DNA from 3 places in the Klebsiella ornithinolytica genome. Region 3 is predicted to be linked to each of the others. Evidence: predicted binding sites of a transcription regulator. Region 3 holds the regulator's gene; each other region holds the start of a gene.

Region 1 (7,011 bases), 2.3 Mb from region 3:
CTTTTTCAATAACTTGCTCAATGTTTAGTTCAGTAGAATCGAGAACTAAAGCATCGGCGGCCGGGACAAGCGGCGCGACGCTGCGATTACGGTCGCGATCGTCACGTTCTTTTATCTCGGACAAAAGACGTTCAAAGTTAACACTAAAGCCCTTTTCCTGCAACTGCAGCATACGGCGATGGGCGCGCTCTTGTGCCGAAGCATCAAGGAAAATCTTCACTGGCGCATCGGGAAACACGACGGTTCCCATATCGCGTCCGTCGGCAATCAGGCCAGGCAGTTCACGAAATGCGCGCTGACGACGAAGCAATGCTTCACGCACGCGGGGAAACGCGGCAACTTTCGATGCGGTATTAGCCACTTCCTGAGTACGAATGGCGGCGCTGACGTCTTCGCCTTCAAGAATCACTTCCAGAGTGCCGTCGGTGGAGATAAAACGCACGTCCAGGTGCGCCGCCAACGGTACCAGCGCCTCTTCAGATTCGACATCAACATGGTGATGCAGCGCCGCGAGGGCCAGAACACGATAGATGGCCCCGGAATCCAGCAGATGCCAGCCCAGCGCTTCCGCCATTGCCTTGCACAATGTGCCTTTACCCGCACCGCCAGGCCCATCAATGGTGATTACCGGAATATTTGCCGTCATCTTTTTCTCCTTCAGCAAGGCGCATAGAATATAAACGCCGCGCATTATACGCATCTCTACGCCGGAAAGTGAGCATTGCTTGCAAATTACGGACTACCAGAAATGAAACGCAGAAGAATTGCGCAATTATAGCGGGCTGACGGAACGTCAGCCCGGAAGATGACAATATTTTACCTTTTCGGTTTGCTTTTTGCGCAGCGAACGTTACGCCAGCGTACTGATTCGCGCCAGCTGCTCGAAGTAATCCGGGAAGGTTTTCGCCGTACATTTCGGGTCAAGAATAGTCACCGGCGTATCAGACAACGCCACCAGCGAGAAACACATTGCCATACGGTGATCGTTATAGGTGCCAATCTCGGCAAACTGCAGCGTCAGCGGAGGCGTAATGCGAATGTAATCCTCCCCCTCTTCCACTTCAGCGCCCACTTTACGCAGTTCGGTGGCCATCGCAAACAGACGGTCGGTCTCTTTGACGCGCCAGTTATAGATGTTGCGTAGCGTGGTCGTTCCCCTGGCAAACAGCGCCGCAGTGGCGATAGTCATCGCCGCATCCGGAATATGGTTCATATCCATATCGATAGCATTCAGCTCGCCGCGGGTACAGGCAATATAATCCTCGCCCCAGGTGACGGTCGCCCCCATTTTTTCCAGCACGTCGGCAAAACGAATATCGCCCTGTACGCTGTTGCGGCCGATACCGGTGACTTTTACCGTCCCACCTTTGATGGCGCCGGCAGCGAGGAAATAAGAGGCCGAAGAGGCATCCCCCTCCACCAGGTAATCACCCGGCGACTGGTACTGCTGATTGCCGCTGACAATAAAGCGCTGATAGGCCTGATTCTCGACCTCAACGCCGAATGTTTTCATCAGATGCAGCGTGATGTCGATATATGGGCGGGAAACCAGCTCGCCTTTAATCGCGATGACGGTATCCTGCGGCGCCAGTGGCGCAGCCATCAGCAGCGCGGTGAGGAACTGGCTGGATACGCTGCCGTCCACTTCAACTTCGCCGCCGGTAAAGCCGCCGCGCAGGCGCAGAGGCGGATAGTTTTCCTGCTCCAGATAATCAATCTGCGCGCCGCCCTGGCGCAGCGCGTCGACCAGATGGCCAATCGGGCGCTCTTTCATGCGCGGTTCGCCGGTCAACACGATATCGTTGCCGCCCAGACACAGCGCGGCCGCCAGCGGACGCATGGCGGTCCCTGCGTTACCGAGGAACAGCTCCAGCGCACTACCAGCCTGCAGCGGCCCAGCGTTGCCGGTCACTTCACAGCGGGTGCGGTCAGCAGACAGAACGTAATGAACTCCCAGGGCGCTCAGGGCATTCAGCATATGGCGTACATCGTCGCTGTCCAGCAGGTTGGTCAGCACCGTGGTGCCACGGGCCAAAGCCGCCAGCAGCAAAGCACGGTTAGAGACACTTTTTGACCCAGGCAGGTTCACGGTGCCATCTACTCGCGCAATGGGTTGTAACGTCAGGGATTCCATCAAACTTAACTCTCAAACAAACAGAATAAAAACCCCGCAGACCAGCCGCGGGGATGAAAAACAGGAGGGTGATTAGCCGTGGCGGCGTTCAAAATCCTGCATAAAGTCGGTCAGTGCCTTCACGCCCGCCAGCGGCATCGCGTTATAGATAGAAGCACGCATGCCGCCCACTACGCGGTGGCCTTTCAGTGCATGCAGACCTGCGGCAAAGGACTCTTCAAGGAACAGTTTATCCAGCGCACTGTCGGCCAGCTGGAACGGGACGTTCATACGGGAACGGTTAGCCGCTGCCACATCGTTACGATAGAAGCTGCTGCGGTCGATCGCACCATACAGCAAATCGGCTTTTTGCTGATTGATTTTGTCCATTGCCGCGACGCCGCCCTGCTCTTTCAGCCACTTGAACACCAGACCGGCCAGGTACCAGGCGAACGTCGGCGGGGTGTTAAACATGGAGTCGTTAGCATCCAGTACGGTGTAGTCGAGAATTGACGGGCAGGCGATACTGGCTTTACCCAGCAGGTCTTCACGTACAATCACCAGCGTCAGGCCCGCCGGGCCGATATTTTTCTGTGCGCCCGCATAGATAACGCCGTAACGGCTGACATCAATCGGGGCAGAGAGAATGGTGGAGGAGAAATCCGCCGCAACCACGACGTCGTCCGCAAAATTCGGCGTTTCATCAATCGCAATGCCGTCGATGGTTTCATTCGGACAGTAGTGCAGATAGGCCGCGCCTGGCGTCAACTGCCATTCGCTCATCGGCTTAACTCCGCGCAGGCCGTCAACCGTGATTTTCGCGTCAATGGCGTTCGGCGAACAATATTTTTTCGCTTCTTTAATCGCGCTTGCCGCCCAGTAGCCGGCATCAACATAGTCAGCGGTGGTTTTATCACCCAGCAGGTTCAGCGGAACGCCCGCGAACTGACCGCGACCACCGCCGTGGCAGAATAAAACTTTGTAGTTGGAGGGGATATTGAGCAGATCGCGAAAATCCTGTTCAGCCGCCTCAGCCACCTGGATAAACTCTTTACCACGGTGACTGATTTCCATGACCGACGTACCCAGGCCATGCCAGTCACACAGCTCCTGCTGTGCCAGTTTGAGAACTTCCGCCGGCAGCATTGCCGGGCCCGAACTAAAGTTATAGACCTGAGCCATTTCCCCTCACCACGTTGCTATGTTGTCTGCCCGCGAACCATCGCGGGCATAAGTTATTCCTGTGGCTATCGGTTTTATCATTCAGTGACACGCACCGCAACGAGTAAAACTAAGCAGCCACGAAATGTGGCTGTCGTCACACAAAAGAATCTGCCGGCTTGACGTCATAAAACCGACATAATTGCTGTCAGGTGACTCTTTTCGCCCTGCTGGCCTGCGACCATTCTGCATTTGCGCAGCGGGGACATAATTGTTTATCCCCGGCGCGGAGATTAAGAACTGCGCTACACCGTACGCAGGCATATTCATCGTCGCGCGGAATGGTAGCGAAGCTTGCGTTATGGGGAGGAGGTAAAATAGACAGACCGGCTTTGACGTCTCGATCCGCATAGTAGTAGAGACTGATTTGCCCGTTGGTTTCCAGAATAGCCAACCGGACCTGTCCCAGCTGTTCGACGCCGTTGATCCGCAGCTCCATAAAAAACTCGAATTCGGTCATGTTTTCCGCCTGTAAATTTTTCCAGGCCAGTTCCCCCTGTTCGATGACCGGGATCGGTTTGCCCTCAAGCAGGTTCTCCAGCTTCTCGCTTTTGCCCATCAGCCACATGATCAGCCGGTAGAGCAACGCCAGGGTGACAAAGACCACCAGCACCGGCAGCATCGGGACATCGTCATAGAAAGCGACATCCCCTGCCGCGGATCCAAGGGTCAGGATAATGAGGACTTCGAACAGCGACATCTGCCGCACGCCGCGTCGGCCGGTGATTTTGAGAAAGATAAATACCAGGACAAAGGTGTACACGCTCCTCAGCGCCACCTCAGCCAAAAAGTCCACTGGCACTTTATCCAGCGCCATACGATGCCAATCAAATGCCTTCATGGTTAACGCCTGCACAGTTATCGGGTGTCAGTAAGGATAGCCAGACGATGGAGATAGCGCCGGTCATCTAAAAGCCGTATCATTGCGCGCTTTACGTACGATAAAAGTGATCGCCATGACTCAAACGTTTATTCCCGGCAAAGATGCCGCCCTGGAAGATTCCATCGCCCGCTTCCAGCAGAAATTGCTCGACCTCGGATTTGATATTGAAGAGGCCTCATGGCTGAATCCCGTACCGCACGTGTGGTCAGTACATATCCGTGATAAAGAGTGCTCGCTGTGTTTCACCAACGGCAAAGGGGCAACCAAAAAAGCGGCGCTGGCCTCGGCTCTTGGTGAATATTTCGAGCGTCTGTCCACCAACTACTTTTTTGCTGACTTTTGGCTGGGCGAAACCATCGCTAACGGACCATTCGTCCACTATCCAAATGAGAAATGGTTCCCGCTGACCGAAGACGATGAAGTGCCGGAAGGTCTGCTGGATCCTCGTCTGCGCGCATTTTACGATCCTGACGATCAGTTGACCGCCAGCATGCTGGTCGATCTGCAGTCGGGCAACGACGAACGCGGCGTTTGCGGCCTGCCGTTCACCCGCCAGTCCGATGGCGAAACCGTCTATATCCCGATGAATATCGTCGGCAACCTGTATGTCTCTAACGGGATGTCCGCAGGCAACACGGCGAACGAAGCGCGCGTTCAGGCACTGTCGGAAGTCTTCGAGCGTCACATTAAAAACCGCATCATTGCTGAGAGCATCAGCCTGCCAGAAATTCCGGCAGAGGTCATGGCGCGTTATCCAGGTGTGGTGGAGTCCATCAATAAGCTGGAAGCCGAAGGTTTCCCGATCTTTGCTTACGATGGCTCGCTGGGCGGCAAATACCCGGTTATCTGCGTGGTGTTGTTTAACCCGACCAACGGAACCTGCTTCGCCTCTTTCGGCGCGCATCCGGACTTCGGCGTCGCTCTCGAACGTACCGTCACCGAGCTGCTGCAAGGCCGTAGCCTGAAAGATCTCGATGTCTTTACGCCACCAACCTTCGATGACGAAGAAGTCGCTGAACACGCCAATCTTGAAACCCACTTTATTGATTCCAGCGGTCTGATCTCCTGGGATATGTTCAAACAGGATGCTGACTATCCGTTCGTCGACTGGAGCTTCTCCGGCACCACGGAAGAAGAGTTCGCCACCCTGATGGCCATCTTTAAAGAAGAAGATAAAGAAGTTTACATCGCCGATTATGAGCACCTGAGCGTCTACGCCTGCCGCATCATCGTTCCGGGAATGTCAGATATTTACCCGGCTGAAGATCTGTGGCTGGCCAATAACAGCATGGGCAGCCATCTGCGCGAAACCCTTCTCTCCCTGCCGGGCAGTGAATGGGAAAAAGAAGATTATCTGGCGCTGATCGAACAACTGGATGATGAAGGGAATGACGACTTCACCCGCGTACGCGAGCTGCTGGGCCTGGCGACGGGCAAAGACAACGGCTGGTATACGCTGCGTATTGGCGAACTGAAAGCGATGCTGGCGCTGGCCGGTGGCGATCTGGAGCAGGCCTTGATCTGGACGGAATGGACCATTGAATTCAATGCGTCTATCTTCAGTGCGGAACGCGCAAATTACTACCGCTGCCTGCAGACGCTGCTGCTGCTCAGTCAGGAAGAAGAACGCCAGCCTCTGCAGTACCTGAATGCCTTTATCCGTATGTACGGCGCCGATGCGGTAGAAGCTGCCAGCGCGGCGATGAGCGGTGAAGCGCCGTTCTATGGCCTGCAGGCCGTAGATAGCGATCTCCAGGCTTTCCCGGCCCATCAGTCTTTACTGAAAGCCTATGAAAAACTGCAGCGGGCAAAAGCGGCATTCTGGGCTAAATAAGGCTTCATTTTACTGCAGCCGCATTATTTACGGGGTCGATAAAGACCCCGTTTTTCATCGCTAAGTAGACCCGCGGCTAATTTGTAGTTGCAACGTTAATTTACAGTAAACTTTTTTTACGCATCACTTTAGGATTGTTAATTTTAATAAAAAATACCCCATTTTAATTAACCGTCCACAGCGGCCCAAAATGAAAAAAATCAACATAAGTTGTAAATTTTAAAATTTATTTTTTTCATTTAAAACAATCATTTATTCACATAATAAGTCAAAACCACACATATCCAGGGCTTATAGTTCCGGTGGGATATGATCTACATCAATTTCCCTTCTATAATGCTTTGTTAGTATCTCACCGCCAACTTTTATAAAGAGAGAGTTAGTGTGAAAGCTGACAACCCTTTTGATCTTTTACTCCCTGCAGCCATGGCGAAAGTCGCCGAAGAAGCAGGTGTCTACAAAGCGACAAAGCACCCGATGAAGACGTTTTATCTGGCGATTACCGCTGGTGTTTTCATTTCCATTGCTTTTGTCTTCTATATTACGGCGACAACCGGCACTGCCGCGATGCCTTTCGGAATTGCTAAACTGATCGGGGGGATCTGCTTTTCACTCGGCCTGATTCTTTGCGTCATCTGCGGTGCCGACCTGTTTACCTCCACCGTACTTATCGTCGTGGCGAAAGCCAGCGGACGAATTACCTGGGGTCAACTGGCAAGAAACTGGCTCAACGTCTATGTTGGTAACCTGATAGGTGCACTGCTGTTTGTATTGCTGATGTGGTTATCTGGAGAGTATATGACCGCCAACGGTGCATGGGGCCTGAACGTCCTGCAAACCGCCGACCACAAAATGCACCATACATTTATTGAAGCCGTGTGTCTGGGTATCCTGGCTAACCTGATGGTCTGTCTGGCGGTGTGGATGAGCTACTCCGGCCGCAGCCTGATGGATAAAGCC
Region 2 (7,011 bases), 670 kb from region 3:
CCGATGCCAGATCTTCCGGCGAGATGCGCGTTTTCGCTGCCAGCGGATGCTCCGGCGCCAGCACCAGGCGAACTTCAAAATCGAACATAGGCGAATAGTGCAGGCCGCTACGCGGCAGGATATCGGAGGTCATGACCAGGTCCAGCTCGCTTTGCTGCAGAGCTGGCTGCGGGTCAAAGGTTACGCCGGACTGAAAATCCACTTCGACATGCGGCCAGCGGGCGCGGAAACTCTCCAGCGCCGGGGTCAACCACTGTATACAGCTATGACACTCGATAGCGATGCGCAGACGGGTTTGCTGCGGCTCGTGGCAGTCCTGCAGCGCGCGGCTGATTTGCGGCAGAACCTGGTTTGCCAGCTGGAGCAGGATCTCCCCCTGTGGGGTGAAGCGCAGAGGCTGACTTTTACGCACAAACAAGCGGAAGCCAAGGCGTTGTTCCAGATCGCTGAACTGGTGAGACAGGGCGGACTGAGTTTGATGCAGAGCTGCCGCAGCGCCTGCCAGCGACCCGCTATTCCGCAACGCCTGTAGCGTTTTCAGGTGTTTTATTTCGATCATGAAAGTCCTTCACTTCGGCATGAATAATTTGCGCTTGAGGAATATACAGTAACCGCCAATTATGGATGTGTAAACATCTGGACGTCTAAATCCTTTATCTTTCGAATTTATGGTGCGTTGGCCGCACTTCCTCACCCCGGTCACTTACTTCAGTAAGCTCCTGGGAATGAGCAAGTTTGCCGCCTTCCCTGAATCCGAAATCTTTCGGATTGCAATCATGAGGCTCAAAAAATGACAATTATTAATCACACCCTCGGTTTCCCTCGCGTTGGTCTACGTCGCGAGCTGAAAAAAGCGCAAGAGAGCTACTGGGCGGGTAACTCAACCCGCGAAGAACTGCTGGCGGTGGGCCGCGAGCTGCGCGCCCGTCACTGGGAGCAGCAGAAGCAGGCGGGCGTTGACCTGCTGCCGGTGGGTGATTTCGCCTGGTACGACCATGTTCTGACTACCAGCCTGCTACTGGGTAACGTGCCGGCTCGTCATCAGAACAAAGATGGCTCGGTTGATATCGATACCCTGTTCCGCATTGGCCGCGGCCGTGCGCCGACCGGCGAACCGGCGGCAGCGGCAGAAATGACCAAATGGTTTAACACCAACTATCACTACATGGTGCCAGAGTTTGTGAAAGGGCAGTCGTTCAAACTGACCTGGACCCAGCTGCTGGATGAAGTGGACGAAGCGCTGGCGCTTGGTCATAAGGTTAAACCCGTCCTGTTGGGGCCGGTCACTTATCTGTGGCTGGGCAAAGTCAAAGGCGAACAGTTTGACCGTTTGAGCCTGCTGAAGGATATCCTGCCGGTTTACCAGCAGGTGCTGGCAGAGCTGGCAAAACGCGGCATCGAGTGGGTACAGATTGACGAGCCGGCTCTGGTGCTGGAACTGCCGCAGGCGTGGCTGGAGGCGTTCAAACCGGCGTATGACGCGCTCGCAGGTCAGGTTAAGCTGCTGCTGACCACCTACTTTGAAGGCATCACCGCCAACCTCGACACCATCACCGCGCTGCCGGTGCAGGGTCTGCACGTTGACCTGGTTCACGGTAAAGATGATGTGGCCGATCTGCACCGGCGTCTGCCAGCCGACTGGCTGCTCTCTGCGGGCCTGATCAACGGCCGTAACGTCTGGCGCGCCGATCTGACGGAGAAGTATGCGCAAATTAAAGACATCGTCGGCCAGCGTGCGCTGTGGATCGCGACTTCATGCTCCCTGTTGCACAGCCCGATCGACCTGAGCGTGGAAACCCGTCTCGATGCGGAAGTGAAAAGCTGGTTCGCTTTTGCCCTGCAGAAATGTACCGAGCTGGCCCTTCTGCGCGATGCGCTGAATAGCGGTGAGACCGCAAAACTGGTTGAATGGAGCGCGCCGATTCAGGCTCGCCGTCACTCTACCCGCGTACATAATGCGGCGGTAGAAAAACGTCTGGCGGCCATTACCGCTCAGGACAGCCAGCGCAACAGCCCATATGCTGAACGCGCCAGGGCGCAGCGTACGCGCTTCAATCTACCGGCGTGGCCGACCACGACCATCGGCTCTTTTCCACAGACTACCGAGATCCGTGGCCTGCGTCTGGACTTCAAAAAAGGCAATCTCGATGCCAACCACTATCGCACCGGTATTGCGGAGCATATCAAGCAGGCGATTGTTGAGCAGGAACGTTTAGGGCTAGATGTTCTGGTTCACGGCGAAGCCGAGCGTAACGACATGGTGGAGTACTTCGGTGAGCATCTCGACGGGTTCATCTTCACGCAAAACGGTTGGGTACAGAGCTACGGCTCCCGCTGCGTGAAGCCGCCGGTGGTCATCGGGGATGTCAGTCGCCCGGAAGCAATCACCGTTGAGTGGGCGAAGTTTGCCCAGTCGCTGACCGACAAGCCGGTGAAAGGCATGCTGACCGGTCCGGTGACGATTCTTTGCTGGTCATTCCCGCGTGAAGACGTCAGTCGCGAAACCATCGCCAAACAGATTGCGCTGGCGCTGCGTGACGAAGTGGCGGATCTGGAGGCGGCCGGTATCGGTATCATCCAGATTGATGAGCCGGCGCTGCGTGAAGGACTGCCGCTCAAGCGTAGCGACTGGGATGCTTATCTGCAGTGGGGCGTGGAAGCCTTCCGGATCAATGCCGCGGTGGCGCGGGATGATACCCAGATCCACACCCATATGTGCTACTGCGAGTTCAACGACATCATGGATTCGATTGCCGCGCTGGATGCGGACGTGATCACCATTGAAACCTCGCGTTCTGACATGGAGCTGCTGGAGTCGTTTGAAGAGTTCGAATACCCGAACGAAATCGGACCGGGCGTGTATGACATCCATTCGCCGAACGTTCCGAGCGTGGAGTGGATTGAAGCACTGCTGGAGAAAGCGGCGCAGCGTATCCCGGCAGAGCGTCTGTGGGTCAACCCGGACTGTGGCCTGAAAACTCGCGGCTGGCCGGAAACCCGCGCCGCGCTGGCTAACATGGTGAAAGCCGCGCAGAATCTGCGTCAGGCATAACTCCGTTAACCCTCGTCCCGGAGGAGGCCCAGGCCTCCTCTTCTTTTCTCTTTTTCTTTTCTCTTTCGTGCTGGCAAATGTCCCGTCTAACCTGCGGAGTGCCTGCGGCTGGGCTACGCTTAGCTGCACTGAGCAAGCACAGACATTTCCGGGGGAGAATGATGACCAGACTCGACGATCCGCAGCGGTCCTTATGTTTTGCTATTAATCTGGGGAACCCGGTTCTCGCCACGTTATTGCCGGATAATACCCCGGGTGGCATCACCGCCGAGTTAGCCAAAAAACTGGCCGCGGAATGCGGTTGCGAGGCGCGATTTGTGACCTGGCCGACGGCCGGGAAAGTGGTTGATGTAGCTTTGCTGGACCAGTGGGATATTGCTTTCCTGGCGATTGATCCCGCTCGTGAAGACAAACTGTGCTTCACCCCGCCGTATGTCACGATTGAAAGTTCAGTGCTGGTCAGAAACGACAGCGATATTCACTCCGTACAAGCGATGGATCGCCCGGGAGTAACGATTAACGTCGGGAGAGGGGCGGCCTATGAACTGTATCTGATTCGAACGCTACGCCATGCGGTGATGCAGCAGTACGCTACCTCCCAGGAGGCGATCCGCGCGTTTATCGCCGGGGAAGGGGAGATGGTTGCCGGGATCCGTCAGCCGCTTGCCAGCGTGGCGCGGGAATATCCCCAGTTTCGCCTCCTGCCTGATAGTTTCAGCCAGATACAGCAAGCGATTTGCGTTCCCCGAAACCGGCTACAGCACTATGAATTTGTCTGTGGTTGTCTGGCGGCATGGAAGAGTGACGGAACGATCGCCGATATGATTAACCGCCATATCGGCAACCGATAGCGGCTTACGCGCGCTTCCCGCCATACTGCGCAAACCATGCCAGCATACGCTGCCAGCCGTCTTTGGCCGATTCTTCATGATAGCTGGCGCGATAATCGGCGTTAAAGGCGTGATCGGCTTCCGGGTAGACGATGATCTCCGCTTTGGCGTTGGCCGCGCGAAGCGCGTGACGCATGGTTTCCACCGTATCCTGCGGAATGCTGGCGTCTTTGCCACCGTACAACCCCAGCACCGGCGCGTTGAGATCAACGGCGATATCCACCGGATATTTCGCTGAGTTCAGGGTTTTCTGCCCGACCAGCTTTCCGTACCAGGCGACGGCGGCTTTTAGCTGCGGGTTATGGGCGGCATAAAGCCAGGTAATGCGTCCACCCCAGCAGAAGCCGGTGATCAGCAGACGATGAGCATCGCCTCCGTGGCGTGCGGCCCAGCTGGCGACATGGTCGAGGTCGGCCAGCACCTGCGCATCCGGCACTTTGCTGACCAGCTCCTGGAACAGGGTGGGGATATCGGTATAGTCATTCGGATCGCCCTGGCGGAAGTAGAGCTCTGGCGCGATAGCCAGATATCCCTCCTGCGCCAGACGGCGGCAAATGTCGCGGATATGTTCATGGACGCCGAAAATTTCCTGAACAACGATAACGACCGGCAGCAGGCCATCGGCGTTCTTCGGACGAGCATGATAGGCCGGCATGTTCTCTCCCTGAGTGGGGATCGACGTTTCGCCTGTGATGATGCTCTCCTCCGAGGTATGAACGGCGGTAGAAGCGTGCGGCGTGGCTGCAGGCGCAAAGCCAGGTTGCTTGGTTGTGGTCATGGTATTCTCCGTACCCTTATTTATTAGCGCATCGATAACTATAGACGCTATCGACCGGACGTTAACAAAGCACAGTGCCTGAAACAGGCTATCTTTTGTTCAGACACGATGAATATAACTTGTTAATGTGATGTTTATCACTTTTTGATGGAAAATCATTGCAATGATTTTTGTTCATGGTGATTTTTGTCACAAAACTAAGCGGGTAGCTTCTGTAAAGTACCGTTTTGCTTCTGCTGATAATTCGACCCACAGAGGAGTTTTTTATGTCTAAGTCTGATGTTTTTCATCTCGGCCTCACCAAAAACGATTTACAAGGGGCTACGCTGGCTATCGTCCCTGGCGATCCGGAGCGTGTGGAAAAGATCGCCGCGCTGATGGATAAGCCGGTCAAGCTGGCATCTCACCGCGAATTTACCTCCTGGCGTGCCGAACTGGATGGCAAGTCGGTCATTGTCTGCTCTACCGGTATCGGCGGCCCGTCAACGTCCATCGCCGTTGAAGAGCTGGCGCAGCTGGGGATTCGTACCTTCCTGCGTATCGGCACCACCGGCGCTATCCAGCCACACATTAACGTCGGTGACGTGCTGGTTACCACCGCATCCGTACGTCTTGATGGCGCGAGTCTGCACTTTGCGCCGATGGAATACCCGGCCGTGGCTGACTTTGCCTGCACCACTGCGCTGGTTGAAGCGGCCAAATCGATCGGCGCGACCACCCATATCGGCGTGACCGCATCATCTGACACCTTCTACCCGGGCCAGGAGCGCTACGACACCTTCTCCGGTCGCGTGGTCAGCCGTTTTAAAGGTTCTATGGAAGAGTGGCAGTCAATGGGGGTCATGAACTACGAGATGGAGTCTGCGACTCTGCTGACCATGTGTGCCAGCCAGGGGCTGCGTGCCGGGATGGTTGCCGGGGTTATCGTCAACCGTACCCAGCAGGAAATTCCGAACGCGGAAACCATGAAGCAAACCGAAAGCCACGCGGTAAAAATCGTCGTCGAAGCGGCTCGCCGTCTGCTGTAATTCCTCGCCTCTCCACCCAGGGCCGGATCTTCCGGCCTTTCTTTTTTGCGCTGCGCCTCGCAGGAAATCTCTTTTAAACTGGACGTTTGTACAGCACAATTCTATTTTTGTGCCGTAAGTTGTTGCCGCAGGGGGCGTTGTGGATATCTCGATTGTGATAAGTGCCATCGTGGCGCTGGCCGTAGGGCTGGTCGCAGGGTGGCTGGCGACCAAAGCCAAAGCTGACCAAATTCGCGCCGACCTTATCGAGGAGCGCCGTGAACTGGATATCGAGCTCAGCGCCGCGCGCCAGCAGCTGGTGCAGGAGGCCCACTGGCGCGATGAATGTGAGTTGCTGAATAACGAACTGCGCAGCCTGCGTGATATCAATAGCTCTCTGGAGGCCGATCTCCGCGAAGTCACCACCCGCCTTGAATCTACCCGGATCCACGCCGAGGATAAAATCCGCCAGATGGTGAACAGCGAACAGCGTCTGAGCGAGCAGTTTGAAAACCTGGCAAACCGCATTTTCGAACACAGCAACCGGCGCGTCGATGAGCAGAACCGGCAGAGTTTACATGGCCTGCTGACGCCGCTGCGTGAACAGCTGGACGGTTTCCGCCGCCAGGTGCAGGACAGTTTTGGCCAGGAGGCGCGTGAGCGGCATACGCTGGCCCATGAGATCCGCAATCTGCAGCAGCTGAACGCGCAGATGGCGCAGGAGGCGTTGAACCTGACCCGGGCGTTGAAAGGGGATAACAAAACGCAGGGTAACTGGGGAGAGGTGGTGCTAACCCGCGTGCTGGAAGCTTCCGGGCTACGCGAAGGGTATGAATACCAGACCCAGGTCAGCATCGAAACAGAAGGTCGTTCGCGCATGCAGCCCGATGTCATCGTTCGCCTGCCGCAGGGGAAAGATGTGGTCATTGATGCCAAAATGACGCTGGTGGCCTACGAACGCTATTTCAATGCCGAAGATGACTACACCCGCGAGGCGGCGCTGCAGGAGCATATCGCCTCGGTGCGTAACCATATTCGCCTGCTCGGACGTAAAGATTATCAACAGCTGCCGGGCCTGCGCTCGCTCGACTATGTGCTGATGTTTATTCCCGTGGAGCCGGCTTTCCTGCTGGCTATCGACCGCCAGCCTGAACTTATCAGCGAAGCGCTGAAGAACAACATTATGCTGGTCAGTCCGACGACGCTGCTGGTGGCGCTGCGGACGATTGCCAATCTCTGGCGTTATGAACATCAAAGCCGCAATGCGCAGAAAATCGCTGAGCG
Region 3 (7,011 bases):
ATCCAGTAAGGCTTGGGAAGGTTCAGGGCACTTCCCATCAGGCTCGCGGCCGTTAACATCACGCAGATACGCGCAGCGTTACGTAACGCCGGTGATTTTAACGAGAGATAGTTTTTTAGCGCGGGCAGCAGCGGCAGACGGCGCTCTTTATCCGCCATCAGGTTGCGAGCGTACAGCGGGCGCTGGGTACGCAGCACCCGGGCTATTCGGCTGAAGTGCCAGGCGCAGAACTGCCCTACCGGGTTGTCCGGATGCTGCCAGGCAATTTTCTCCAGCGCGCCGATCTGCTTATCCATGTTAAAGCGCCGCGGATAGCGGTGGTACAGGATGTCATCGGCCAGCACCCGCAGGCGAGCGGCAACGGTTTGCGCGTTCCAGCGGATCACCGCCTCGGCATGGCTGCGTTCTACCAGTTTTTGTACTTCTTCGGGTTGGTGCAGGCTGACGGAGATATGTTCCTGCAAATCCAGCGCCATCTGAAACGCCCGCAGCAGGCGCTTGTGGTCATTGCGCTGGTTCGCCGCCAGCATATGCATCTGCTGGTAGCATTGGGTGATCAGGTCCACCACCTTCTGCTGGCGCGTGAGCAGCGGCGGCAGTGAAGTGGTGGGATCGATATGCTGGGTCAGCAGGCTGTATTTGGCTTCGCAGTAGTTAGCCAGCTCGCGATAGAGCAGGCTCAGCGATTCGCGCAGCGGCTGCTCGCGCCATAGCCAAAACCAGAACCAGTTAAACAGACCGTACCACAGCGTCCCGAGGGCGTAGATCAGCAGTGGCTCCCAGACGGGCATGTTTCCGGCAAGGCTCAGGGTAAAGATCGCGGCAATCAACGAAGCGGGCAGAAGCCTGGCGTGCAGAGAGCTGATCTCCGCCGTCACGCCGAGCAGCAGCGCCAGGCCGCTGAGAATCAAAGGTAGCGGGATCGCCTGCTGAAGCAGAAGCTGGACGACCAGACTGCAGCCGGCGAACAGCGAACCGCCAATAATCAAGCGTTTAAAAAAACGTTTGTGCGGCGTATCCAGACCGGCGACGTTACAGCAGGCGGGCACCAGCGAGAACAGCAGACCTTGCTGTAAATGACCGAGGAGGAGGCCGATTGCGACAGGCAAACACAACACCAGCGTTTGCCGCAGTGCATAGTTGACTTCCGGGTGATAAATCAGCCTGCGCCACATAGAGGGAAAACAAAAACGGCGTATTGCGCAAGCAATACGCCGTTTTATCGACTTAACGCGTACCGTATACGACGATAGTTTTACCGTGTGCGGAGATCAGGTTCTGATCTTCCAGCATCTTCAGGATACGGCCAACGGTTTCGCGGGAACAGCCAACGATCTGACCAATTTCCTGACGGGTAATTTTAATTTGCATACCATCAGGGTGGGTCATCGCATCCGGCTGTTTTGCCAGGTTCAACAGCGTCTGAGCGATGCGCCCGGTGACGTCGAGGAAGGCAAGGTTACCCACTTTTTCTGAGGTCACCTGCAGACGGCGAGCCATCTGCGACGACAAGCGCATCAGGATATCCGGGTTAACCTGAATGAGCTGACGGAATTTTTTGTAGGAGATTTCGGCCACTTCACATGCGGTTTTCGCACGTACCCAGGCGCTACGCTCCTGGCCTTCTTCAAACAAGCCTAATTCACCGATGAAATCGCCCTGGTTGAGGTAAGAGAGGATCATCTCTTTACCTTCTTCATCCTTGATGAGCACAGCCACAGAGCCTTTGACGATGTAGTACAACGTTTCTGCTTTTTCACCCTGGTGGATCAGCGTGCTTTTAGATGGGTACTTATGAATGTGGCAATGAGACAAGAACCATTCGAGGGTAGGGTCTGTTTGCGGTTTGCCAAGCACCATGCGCGGTTATCCTCTGTTATAAGCTATCTCCGGGTGCCGACACTACACGGCATCCGGGCATGCAATCGTATTGTTTCCCTATGCCTGGGAAACGGGCTGGTGATTTTTCTTCAGCCTGTAATGTGAACTCCTCTGCATACATGCAGTACATCAATGTAATACTGTAGCATCCCGACTGTTTTAGCATAGCTTTTGCCGCATGTCTCCTGGTGTCTCGCTTCAGCATGATGCAGGTCGCCTTCCGTTGCGAGAATTGTTATGTACGCGTAATCTGTCAGGAAAATTGCAACCTTGGAGTTAAATTTTATGCAAGCTCGTGTGAAATGGGTTGAAGGGTTAACCTTCATCGGAGAGTCGGCTTCAGGTCACCAGATTCTGATGGACGGCAACTCCGGAGATAAAGCGCCAAGCCCAATGGAGATGGTGCTGATGGCGGCGGGCGGATGCAGCGCGATCGATGTCGTGTCTATTTTGCAGAAAGGTCGTCACAACGTGACTAACTGTGAAGTCAAGCTGACGTCTGAACGTCGGGAAGAGGCGCCGCGTCTGTTTACCCATATCAACATGCATTTTATTGTCACCGGCAAGGAGCTGAAAGATGCGGCCGTCTCCCGTGCGGTGGATCTGTCGGCGGAGAAATACTGCTCGGTGGCGCTGATGCTGCAAAAAGCGGTGAACATCACCCACTCGTTTGAGGTGGTAGAGGCGTAATGCCAGATACCCGGTGGCGCGATGCTTACCGGGTTGACACCGTCTTGCAGGCCGGCGCAAGCGTAGCGCCGGCCGCGAATTTAAATTGCTTTACCTTCCATCAAGCGTTCCACCAGCGGCGTCATGATGAGCTCCATCGCCAGCCCCATTTTCCCGCCAGGCACCACCAGCGTATTGATATGCGAGATAAACGAGCCCTGTAGCATCGCCAGCAGCCAGGGAAAATCGATATCCGGTAGGTTGCGGAAGTGGATCACCACAAAGCTTTCATCCAATGACGGAATGCCCTTCGCCGCAAACGGGTTGGAGGTGTCGACAGTGGGGACGCGCTGGAAGTTGATATGGGTGCGCGAAAACTGCGGTGTGATGAAGTTGATATAGTCTTCCATTGAACGGACCACGGAATCCATCACCGCTTCACGGGAGTGACCTCGTTCACTGGTATCGCGGATGAGCTTCTGAATCCATTCCAGGTTGACGATAGGCACCACGCCAACCAGCAGGTCGACATTCTGCGCGACGTTATACTGCGGCGTGACAACCCCGCCGTGCAGCCCTTCATAAAACAGGACATCGGTCGGTTCCGGTAGCGGTTGCCACGGTGTGAATGTGCCCGGTACCTGATTCCACGGCACCGCCTCATCATAGGTATGCAAATACTTGCGCGACTGGCCGCTACCGTTACGCCCGTACTCAAGGAAGGTGTTTTCCAGCAGGCCGAAGTCGTTGGCTTCCGGGCCGAAGTAGCTGATGTGTTTCCCCTGATCGCGCGCTTTGCGGATCGCCATGTCCATTTCCGGGCGGGTATAGCGATGGAAGCTGTCGCCTTCTACCTCCGCGGCACGCAGATTTAGCTGGGCGAAAATTTTACGAAAGGCGAGGCTGGTGGTCGTGGTTCCCGCGCCGCTGGAGCCCGTGACGGCAATCACCGGATGTTTGGCAGACATAACAACTCCCAGATTAAACGATGTGTGGCGCCGCCTTAGCCGTGAAACTGCTTGCGGGGCATGATGTTGACCGTCTCGTGCAGTTCTGACCACACCAGCACGGCTTCTCCGCTTTTCAATTGCTGTTTGACGTCGGCGACTTTATCCGCCAGCGAGCGTTCATGTTCACCATAATCGGTGCCCTCACGCAACACAAAGCTTTCGATCAGGTTATCCAGCGTTTCGGGATCCAGATCGTGCCAGGGAATAATCATTTTTGTGCTCCCAACCAACGGGTTAACCAGTCCGGGATACGCTTTTCCAGCCACATTTCCGGTTTGCGCAGCGTGCCGCCGACGAATCCGACGTGTCCGCCATTTTCGGTCAGCTGATACTCGACGTTTACCGGGAGCTGCTCTTGCGGCGGAATGGAGTGGTGGTCCATAAAAGGATCGTCCTTCGCATGAATGATCAGCGTCGGTTTCGTAATGTCGCTGAGGCGCGGCATGGCGCTGCACTGGCGATAGTAGTCCAGCGCATCGGCGAATCCGTGAATCCTGGCGGTGATCATATCGTCAAACTCGCGGATGCGGCGCATACCTTTGAGCTGGCGGAGATCAACCGGTAGCGAGCCGGGATAGGCTTTCAGCTTACGCGCGGCGTTGGCCTTTAACAGATTGAGCAGATAACGCTGATAGACCCGGGAAAAGCCCTTGTCCATATGATAGCTGCAGGCTTCGAGCATGAACGGGGCTGAGACAATAACCGCGGCATCAAGCGGGACATTATCACCTTCTTCGGCCAGCAGGCAGCCCAGCATATTCCCGCCCAGCGAATAGCCGACGGCAGCGGTCGGCACCGCACCCCATTCGCGTTGTAGCCAGTGCAGGAACCAGCGGCCATCTTCGGTTTCACCCGAATGATAGATGCGGTTATTGCGGTTGGGTTCGCCGCTACAGCCGCGGAAATGCATCACCACGCCCAGCCAGCCGCGCTGCATGGCTGCATGGATAAGGCCATGAGCATAGGGGCTGTGCAGGCTACCCTCCAGCCCGTGGAACACCACCAGTCGCGGTTTGTGTTGCGCCCCGGCGGGGTCTTCGCTCCACGCCAGATCGACAAAATCACCGTCCGGGAGCTCAAGTCGCTGCCAGTGCGGCGTGAATCCCAGCTTACGGCGAATCAGGCGCGGCAGCATGGTCTGCAGATGACGATTGCCCACGCCGCGCATAGGGTGAAACTCACGCGAGTCGTTTTCGGGGGGCGTCATTTCTGTGGGGGTGATTTCAACCATAGCACCAGAGCAGTTAATCATCTTATAAAACAGTATACCGCGCATGAAGTGCGCAGGTTATCCAATATGTGGTCTTGCGGCCTGTGCTATAGGTTACACGAAATTGAAGCCGGATGAGGACTGCTCTTGCGGGATAAAGATGGCCCGCTGCCCGGGAAGGCTGGAAGGGGAAACAGCCACCGCCAGGAGCGAATGGCTGTGGGGCTGGCTTAAAACATGCTGTTGCCGCTGGCGGTTTTTTCCGGAACCGTCTGAATAACATCCCAGTGCTCAACGATCTTGTTCTGCGCATCGAGGCGGAAAATATCGATAATCGCCCGGGTGACGCCCGGCTCGCGGCCGGTGGACGCAACGTGCAGAACGACATAGTCGCCGTCGACAATCACGCGTTTAATCTCGCTGTGAGAGTCGGGGAATTTCTCTTTCAGAAAGGCGATGAATTGACGAAAGCCTTCGGGCCCATCCTTCGCACCAGGATTATGCTGGATATACTCGTTTCCGAGGTAGGTTTTTGCGGCATCAAAGTCTTTATCGTTCAACGCTTTATTATAAAAAGCGATGACGTTTTCTTTGTTTTTCAATTCGCTCGCGCTGTAGGCGGCAAAAGCGGAGTGGGTCAGGGCACAAAGCAGTGAGAGGGAGATAAGCGTTTTTTTTACCATGGCAATGCCTCTTCGCAGATGAGTGTTGCGGTTTATAGCAGGGGCATATAACGGCGCGTTCCCATAACTCAGCGCCACTGCGTTTATACTCCCTGCCCTATCATAACCCGTTTTAACCTTCCTGTAGCATCTGTTCCAGCTGCTCTTGTGCATCCAGCCAGGCCATTTCACACTCTTCGAGACCGGATTTGGCACTGGCCTGTTGCTGCAGACAGCTGGTCAGCTCTGCTTTGCGGGAGGCATCATACAGCCCGCTGTCGCCGAGCTTCTCTTCCGCCTGGGCGAGCTGCGCGTTGAGCTTATCCATCTCTTTTTCGAGGCGGCTAATCTCTTTACGCAGCGGCTGAGTGAGCGTCCGTAATTCCGCTTCCCGACGTTTCTGGTCTTTGCGGGCCTGTGCGCTGTTACCGCTCTCTTTCGCAACGTCAGACGACGAGCTCTCCTGTTTCTGCGAGTCGCTGAGCCACTGCTGATAATCTTCCAGGTCGCCATCGAACTGCTCGACTTTGCCGTCATGCACCAGATAGAGATCGTCGGTGGTGGAACGGATCAGGTGGCGATCGTGCGAGACCACCACCAACGCGCCTTCGAAATCAATCAGCGCTTCGGTCAGGGCCTGACGCATATCGAGATCGAGGTGGTTCGTCGGTTCATCGAGCAGCAGAAGGTTAGGTCGCTGCCAGACGATCAACGCCAGCACCAGGCGGGCTTTTTCACCACCGGAGAAACGCTGCGTCTCTTCGTTGACCTTATCGCTCTGGAAACCAAATCCGCCGAGATAGTCGCGCAGTTTCTGCTCTGTCTCCTGAGGTGCCAGGCGTGCCAGATGCTGTAACGGGGATTCGTCAGCGCGCAGAAACTCCAGCTGATGCTGAGCGAAGTAGCCGAGCTTAATACCTTTAGCGAGGCCAATCTCGCCATGCAGCGGCTGGAGTTCGCCGGCCAGCAGCTTGATCAGCGTCGACTTGCCGGCGCCGTTTCGCCCTAACAGGCCAATGCGTGAACCGGGCACCAGGTTTAGTTTGATAGAGTCCAGAATCACCCGTTCGCCGTAGCCGGCGCTGACTTTTTCCATTTTCAGCAGCGGGTTTGGCAGGCTTTCCGGCGCGCGGAAACTAAAGTGGAACGGGTTATCGACGTGAGCCGGTGCGATAAGCTCCATGCGTTCCAGCATTTTAATGCGGCTCTGGGCCTGCTTGGCCTTGGTGGCCTTGGCGCGAAAGCGGTCGATATAGCTTTGCAGATGGGCGACGCGCAGCTGCTGGCTTTCATACATCGACTGCTGCTGTGACAGGCGGGTTGCGCGCTGCACTTCAAACGAGCTGTAGTTGCCGGTGTATTCGAACATCGTTTGCTGTTCGATATGAATAATTTTATCGACGATCGGATCCAGGAAGTCACGATCGTGAGAAATCAGAATCAGCGTGCCGGTGTAGCCTTTCAGCCATTTTTCCAGCCAGATGACCGCATCGAGATCGAGGTGGTTAGTCGGTTCATCGAGCAGCAGCAGATCGGAACGACAAATCAGCGCCTGCGCGAGGTTCAGGCGCATACGCCA

The links. Region 3 encodes CRP, which controls carbon source genes, mostly activating them, when cyclic AMP is high. Its sites were predicted from a motif close to ATGTGANNNNNNTCACAT; they were not measured.
Region 1: a site for CRP is predicted at 3,420-3,437, ahead of serC (3-phosphoserine/phosphohydroxythreonine transaminase). Genes of this name have one in related genera too.
Region 2: a site for CRP is predicted at 4,846-4,863, ahead of udp (uridine phosphorylase). Genes of this name have one in related genera too.

The regions. Positions count from the first base shown of each region.
Region 1 covers NZ_CP130153.1:3,700,977-3,707,987, forward strand. Annotated here, with positions in the region: gene cmk ((d)CMP kinase) at 1-646, opposite strand, end outside; gene aroA (3-phosphoshikimate 1-carboxyvinyltransferase) at 851-2,134, opposite strand; gene serC (3-phosphoserine/phosphohydroxythreonine transaminase) at 2,207-3,295, opposite strand; gene Q1L34_RS17735 (DUF421 domain-containing protein) at 3,483-4,175, opposite strand; gene ycaO (30S ribosomal protein S12 methylthiotransferase accessory factor YcaO) at 4,291-6,051, shown strand; gene focA (formate transporter FocA) at 6,436-7,011, shown strand, end outside.
Region 2 covers NZ_CP130153.1:5,320,034-5,327,044, reverse strand. Annotated here, with positions in the region: gene metR (HTH-type transcriptional regulator MetR) at 1-559, opposite strand, end outside; gene metE (5-methyltetrahydropteroyltriglutamate--homocysteine S-methyltransferase) at 791-3,052, shown strand; gene Q1L34_RS25170 (transporter substrate-binding domain-containing protein) at 3,214-3,903, shown strand; gene Q1L34_RS25165 (dienelactone hydrolase family protein) at 3,908-4,720, opposite strand; gene udp (uridine phosphorylase) at 4,987-5,748, shown strand; gene rmuC (DNA recombination protein RmuC) at 5,888-7,011, shown strand, end outside.
Region 3 covers NZ_CP130153.1:438,175-445,185, forward strand. Annotated here, with positions in the region: gene Q1L34_RS01960 (YccS/YhfK family putative transporter) at 1-1,175, opposite strand, end outside; gene crp (cAMP-activated global transcriptional regulator CRP) at 1,228-1,860, opposite strand; gene Q1L34_RS01970 (OsmC family protein) at 2,167-2,571, shown strand; gene Q1L34_RS01975 (phosphoribulokinase) at 2,652-3,518, opposite strand; gene Q1L34_RS01980 (YheU family protein) at 3,554-3,772, opposite strand; gene Q1L34_RS01985 (hydrolase) at 3,769-4,728, opposite strand; gene Q1L34_RS01990 (nuclear transport factor 2 family protein) at 5,001-5,453, opposite strand; gene Q1L34_RS01995 (ABC transporter ATP-binding protein) at 5,566-7,011, opposite strand, start outside.